DNA from 2 places in the Paenibacillus apii genome. Region 2 is predicted to be linked to the other one. Evidence: predicted binding sites of a transcription regulator. Region 2 holds the regulator's gene; the other holds the start of a gene.

Region 1 (3,412 bases), on a different contig from region 2:
AATTGGCGGCAAAATCCCCCTGATTTCCAAGCTGGCCCGGCTTCAGCAGCGTAATGAGATTGAAGAGCTCCCCAAGATCGTTCTGCACCGGTGTCGCGGTGAGGAGCAGGCAGTATTTTTTGCGCAGCTGCTGGACGAATTGGTAGTTGGTCGTCTTCTTGTTCTTGAGCTTATGGGCTTCGTCGATGATCAGCATGTCGTATTCGCCCGAGATCAGCCGGTCCTTGTGGGGATCGCGCTTGGCCGTATCCATGGACGCGACCACGATGTCGTTGTCCCAGGAGTAGGCTTTTTTTTGCGCCACGGCCGATATGCCGAACTTCGTATTAAGCTCGCGTACCCACTGAAGCACCAGCGATGCGGGAACGAGAATGAGCACCTTGGAGACCAGCCCGCGCACCAGATATTCCTTCAGCACGAGCCCCGCTTCGATCGTCTTGCCAAGGCCGACCTCGTCCGCCAGAATCGCGCGTCCCGACATCTCAAACAGCACCTTTTGCGCCGTGTCGATTTGATGGGGCAGAGGAGACAGCGAAGCCAGATGCTTCATGCACTGCAGCTCCTCGAAGCTCTCCACAAGTCCGGAAGCCTCGCCTTCCATTGCCAGCCGGGACAGCCTCCAGTCTCCCCAGGGACCGCCTTTGTCCAGCCGGGACTCCAGATCCTGCAGCCATTCACGTTCGAAGGAAATAGGCACGGGGAGAACGGAAGCCTCACCTGGTTCTTGCTCAGGGTTATTGCGGGGTACGTGAGTCATGAGAGCGGTCTCCTCCTGCGGGCCTAAAGTTTACATAGTGAATTGTATAAGTAGTATGCGCGCAAAAGAGAGAATTCATAACTGCTATTTTTGAAGTCTGCCTTTAATAACGAGAGAATCAGGGAGAAAACAGGGGCATCCGCCGCGATTTTTCGGCATGGTCAGCCGTATTTCGCCAAAGACTCTTTCTACAATATATGGTATAGTTTAAAGGCCGCTTCACACAATATATTGTGACAAATGCGGTAAAAGCCGTTTTATTCCGAAAAGAAGCGGTTATTTGTAATTGACAAGATGAACTTCCGGGAGTGCCTACAAAGCCGCCACGATGGTGGCAGGGAAGCTCATGTTGTGGGTGACAAAATGAAAACCCGCCTGACACATACATCGGAATACGAATCATACTTACGGGAGGTTGTTTATATTGAGTACAGTGAAGCGCAAGCAGCAGCTGGAGGGGCTAAGCGAGAAAATCTTTTTGGACCGCTATGCCTGGAAGGATGCCGATACAAATAATGCCAAGGTGGGCGACGTGGTCCTGGTACTGACGAAGGATGACCCGAAGTTCCCGACCAAGGAAGTTGGAGAAATCGTGGAGCGCAGCGGCCGGACGGTAACGGTCAAGACGCGAAGCGGCGAGCTGGTGAAATCCGATGTGGAGAAGCTCACGCTTAATATTGAAAAAACACCGGAAGAAATGTGGGACCGCCTGGCGGGAGCCATGGCTTCCGTGGAGAAGACGCCGGAGCTGCAGCGCGAATGGACGGATAAATTCCGCAGCATTCTGGATGACTGGAAGCTTGTTCCAGGGGGGCGGATCGCGGCCGGAGCGGGTGCGAGCGACGAACTGACGCTGTTCAACTGCTATGTCATTCCTTCGCCAAAAGACAGCCGTGGCGGCATTATGGAGACGTTGTCCGAGATGACGGAAATTATGGCTCGCGGCGGCGGTGTCGGCATTAACCTGTCCTCGCTGCGTCCGCGCCGTGCTGTGGTCAAGGGTGTTAACGGCTCTTCGAGCGGAGCGGTATCCTGGGGCGGTCTGTTCAGCTATACGACGGGCCTGATCGAGCAGGGCGGCAGCCGCCGCGGCGCGCTGATGCTGATGATCAACGACTGGCATCCGGACGTGGCCGATTTCATTACCGTCAAACAGACGATGGGCCAGGTGACAAACGCCAACCTGTCGGTTTGCGTCAGCAACGCCTTTATGAAGGCGGTCAAAGAGGATCTCGACTGGGATCTCGTCTTCCCGGATACGACGGAGCCGGACTATAACGAAGTCTGGGACGGTGATCTGGATAAATGGAAGGCGGCCGGCCGCAAGGTCAACCATTACCGCACCGTCAAAGCGCGGGAGATCTGGCATACCATAATTGAATCCGCGTGGAAATCGGCGGAGCCGGGCGTCGTCTTCATGGAATACTACAACCAGATGTCCAACAGCTGGTACTTCAACCCGATCATTTGTACGAATCCGTGCGGCGAGCAAGGGCTGCCGGGCTGGGGCGTCTGCAACCTGTCCGCGATCAACCTCTCCAAGTTCTACGACGAGGAGAAGCATGATGTCGCTTGGGATGATCTGGCGACGACAACCCGCTATTCCGTGCGCTTCCTGGATAATGTTATCGACAAGACGCCGTATCATTTCCCGGAGAACGAAGCCAATCAGAAAAAAGAGCGCCGCGTAGGTCTTGGAACAATGGGTCTGGCCGAGCTGATGATCAAGCTGAACATCCGGTACGGCAGCCCTGAATCGCTGGAATTCCTGGACAAGCTGTACGGCTTTATGGCACGCGAAGCTTATCTGGCCTCAGCCGGAATCGCGGCAGAGAAAGGTTCTTTCCAGGCGTTCGACGCCGAGAAATACCTGCTTAGCGGCTTTATGAAAAATATGACTGAAGTGTATCCAGAGGTCGGCGAAGCCGTCTCGAAGCAGGGGATGCGCAACGTTACGGTCATTACCCAAGCACCGACAGGCAGCACAGGAACGATGGTCGGCACATCGACCGGAATCGAGCCGTACTTTGCCTTCAAATATTTCCGTCAAAGCCGCCTCGGCTTCGACGAACAGTTCGTGCCGATTGCAGAGGAGTATCTGGAAGCTCATCCGGGGGAAGAACTGCCGGACTACTTCGTAACCTCCATGGACCTGTCCGCCAAGGATCATATCCGCGTACAGGCAGCGATTCAGCGCTGGGTGGACAGCTCCATCTCTAAGACGGCGAACTGCCCGAACGACTTTACGGTGGAAGAGACGAAAGAACTGTACGAGCTGGCCTTCGACCTCGGCTGCAAAGGCGTGACGATCTACCGCGACGGCAGCCGCGATACGCAGGTGCTGCAGACGGAGAAGAAGGAAGACAAGAAGGACGCTCCGCTGAAGGAGACGGCTAAACCCGCTGCCGAAGCGGCTGCGGAAGCTCCTGCTGCACCGGCTGTGAATGTGGCTCCACCTGCTCCGGCTCCAGCCGCGCAGGCCGCCGGAAGCGTCGTCGACAAGCAGTACAAGAAACGCCCGCAGGTGCTGCGCGGCGCGACATACAAGATCAATACGCCGTTCGGCATGGCGTACATTACCATCAACGACCTGAACGGCACGCCGGCCGAAATCTTCCTGAACGTCGGCAAGGCCGGCTCCGACGTGTTCGCGAT
Region 2 (3,412 bases):
GCTTTGACGGATGGAGCAGCGAAAGCAGAGCCTGACAGCTCGGCAGTATTTTCCTGGGAGCTTCGGAGACTGGGAATTGTCATTCAAATATTGCGTACGCCGTCTTCAGCCGACATAGACCAATCGGGCAGCATCTCCTCTGCAGAGGCGCTCGTTCTGGGCATTGCGCTTTCGCTCGACGCTTTCGGGGCGGGCCTCGGGGCCGCGCTCCTCGGATTTAATCCGCTCTGGACGTCGCTTGTGATCGCTCTGTTCAGCGGCAGCATTCTGGTTCTGGGGCTGAACACGGGACTGCGTTTTGCCGGAAGCGTCTGGATGAAGCGCGCCTCGGTGCTGCCCGCTCTGCTCTTGATTGCCATAGGAATATTGAAGCTGTTATGAGGTGAAAACATGATTATGGGCTTAACCGGAGGAATTGCCTCCGGAAAAAGCACCGTGTCCGCCATTCTCGCCGAGAAGGGGGCAAAGGTCGTTGATGCCGACGCCATTGCCCGGGAGGTTATGCTCCCCGGACACGAGGTGCTGGCCGCCGTTGTGAAATATTTTGGCGAGGGGATATTGCTCCCTGATGGAACGCTAAACCGTAACAAGCTGGGGGAAATTGTATTTAATGATCCTGAAGCCCTCAAGGCTCTGAATGGAATGACCCATCCGGCCATCCGCCGGATTACCCGGGAACGGATGCAGGCCTTCGACCGGGAAGCGCCGGAACGTCTGGTTATTGCCGATATTCCGCTGCTCTACGAGTCGGGACAGGAGGATATGTTTGAACGGATTTTGGTCGTCTATGTGCCGCGCGATATACAGCTTGAGCGTCTGATGAAACGGAACGGACTGACACGCGAGCAGGCGGAAGCCCGCCTGGACTCGCAAATGGATATCGAGCTGAAACGGGCCAAAGCGGATTATGTCATCAATAACAGCGGGGATGTGGCCGACACCGAGCGGCAGATCGCCGTTTTGTGGGACAGGCTGGGTCTGCCATGCTGAAATGGCTTCGTAAAAAAAGAGTTCTGCTGCTGTTATTTCTCGGCTTTACCGCAATTCTGTTTCTCAGCACCAACTGGATGTCCTTGTTCTACCCGATTTATTATAAAGAAGAAATCCGTACGCACAGCTACACGTATCAGGTTGATCCTTATCTTATAGCGGCCATTATACGGGTAGAGACGAACTACAAGACCGGACGCGAGTCGAAAAAGGGAGCCATCGGGCTGATGCAGCTGATGCCGGACACGGCCAAATGGGCCCTTGAGCAGGCCAAGCTCCCCGATGTCTCGATGAACAGGCTGAAGAATGAGCCTTCCGCCAATATCGAACTGGGTGCCTGGTATTTGCATACCTTGTCCGATGAGTTTGACGGCAACCGCACGGCGGTCATTGCGGCCTATAATGCCGGACCCGGCAAGGTGCAGCGGTGGCTCAAGGAAGGCTCGTGGAACGGAAGCGAAGAGGACGTTAAAAGCATTCCGTTTGGTGAAACCCGCCACTATGTGCAGCGCGTGATTTACTATTACAATCAGTATACGGAGATTTACGGAAACGTTTTTTAGCCTGAGGGTCCACGAGAAAAGAAGTGCCTACAGCCGCTTCGGACCGTTCAGCACTTCTTCGGCAAGCTTATTTGGGCAGATTATTGGAATTGACCTGCCAGTTGTTGTTCAGCCAGGGTTACAAGACGTTTCGTAATGTAACCCCCGATCGAACCGTTCTCATAAGAAGTTTTATTGCCTTGATATCCATCCGGAGAAAGAGTGATACCAAGTTCTTGGGCAACTTCATATTTCAGTTGCTCCAAAGCTGCATTCGCTCTTGGTACGACAAGGTTATTGGTGCTGGATTGACCATTGCTTGCTTGTGCCATTTCTGTTCACCTCCTATCGGTTGGTAACTGTATTATGTGCCGGACATGCCACATTCATAACTCATAATTAAAGGTGTTTTCTGGAAAAGTAAAACCTATAATTTTTGCAAAGGAAGTGATCGGATCATGAAATGCCCATACTGCGACCATACCAACACCAAAGTGCTCGATTCACGTCCAGCCAATGAAAATAAATCGATCCGCCGCAGGCGGGAGTGCGAGAGGTGCAGCCGGCGCTTCACCACGTTCGAGATGGTGGAAGAGACTCCACTGATCGTTATCAAAAAGGACGGCAGCCGCGAAGAGTTCAGCCGCGACAAAATACTCCGGGGTCTCATCCGCGCCTGCGAAAAACGTCCCGTATCCGTCGAGCGGCTCGAGATGATCGTCTCCGAGGTCGAGAAATCGCTGCGCGGCATCGCAGTAGCCGAGGTCGATAGCCAGCAGATCGGCGAGCTTGTCATGGAGCAGCTCTACCCGGTGGACGAAGTGGCTTATGTCCGCTTCGCATCCGTATACCGCCAGTTTAAAGACATCAGTATGTTCATGAAGGAATTAAAGGCCCTCTTGTCCAAAAATCCTTCAGAGACGGACGGACTGTAAGCCCAGGCTTTACAGTTTGTCCGCTCTGAATTCTTCTTACTCCACCGGATGACAATCCGGTGCATGTCCTCCAAAATATTTTTTAAAATAACTGTTGACACATAGCTCGTAATTTTATATGATATAGAAGTCGGCTGCGAGACATGATGCTGCAGAAGACACCAAGAAGCCGATGCATACATATCGGATTTAGATAACATGGGGCCTTAGCTCAGCTGGGAGAGCGCATCGCTGGCAGCGATGAGGTCAGGGGTTCGATCCCCCTAGGCTCCACCATAAATTATTATTTGGACTCTTAGCTCAGTTGGTAGAGCAGTTGACTCTTAATCAATTGGTCCAGGGTTCGAGTCCCTGAGAGTCCATACAAGAAAGAACGGCAGCGATGCCGTTCTTTTGCTGTTGAATTTGCCTATGCTAGGCTTTGGGCGTACTAATAAAAAGCGTTGACCTTATGGGTCAGCGCCTTTTTTTGTAGCCTCTGAAATTTACAACGTTGATGCCATTTTAATCATAACGCAGTACTGAGAAATGTTTTATCAAAATCAAAAAACAATAAAAAATGCACAAGAGAATAAGAAATTAAGCGTGGTAGACTATTTTTTAGAAAAATATTTTTATGTGACAATATTAAAGTTGAATCTGGAGAAGTTGCCATCAACGAAAACTTGATCAATATGGATTTTATGAAAGACCGACAAATCTACAGGTACTTTGGACTTATGGATGATAGTCTCAGTTCCATTTCACATGTATTTGCTTCTGGATTTATTGATGTCGCTTCTCCAAGAACATTAAACTTGCAGGAAATTCAGACAAGGGATTATTGGCCTGAATATTCTGAAATTTACCTTTTTGAAAATCCCTCTGTATTTTCTTACTTAGTGTTAGAAATTTTATGGATGCAGCAACGTACAGGAGATTCTTAGATCCTGATAGCTTGCCCAT

Evidence for each region. Region 2 encodes NrdR, which represses ribonucleotide reductase genes. Its sites were predicted from a motif close to AACACNATATATNGTGTT; they were not measured.
Region 1: a site for NrdR is predicted at 978-995, ahead of G5B47_RS18880 (adenosylcobalamin-dependent ribonucleoside-diphosphate reductase). Genes of this name have one in related genera too.

What each region holds. Positions count from the first base shown of each region.
Region 1 is NZ_JAAKGU010000010.1:5,633-9,044, reverse strand. Features, by position in the region: gene G5B47_RS18885 (DEAD/DEAH box helicase) at 1-757, opposite strand, end outside; gene G5B47_RS18880 (adenosylcobalamin-dependent ribonucleoside-diphosphate reductase) at 1,182-3,412, shown strand, end outside.
Region 2 is NZ_JAAKGU010000004.1:360,144-363,555, forward strand. Features, by position in the region: gene G5B47_RS11860 (manganese efflux pump) at 1-381, shown strand, start outside; gene coaE (dephospho-CoA kinase) at 391-990, shown strand; gene G5B47_RS11870 (lytic transglycosylase domain-containing protein) at 987-1,553, shown strand; gene G5B47_RS11875 (alpha/beta-type small acid-soluble spore protein) at 1,634-1,864, opposite strand; gene nrdR (transcriptional regulator NrdR) at 1,991-2,467, shown strand; tRNA gene G5B47_RS11885 (tRNA-Ala) at 2,668-2,743, shown strand; tRNA gene G5B47_RS11890 (tRNA-Lys) at 2,757-2,829, shown strand; gene G5B47_RS11895 (hypothetical protein) at 3,187-3,393, shown strand.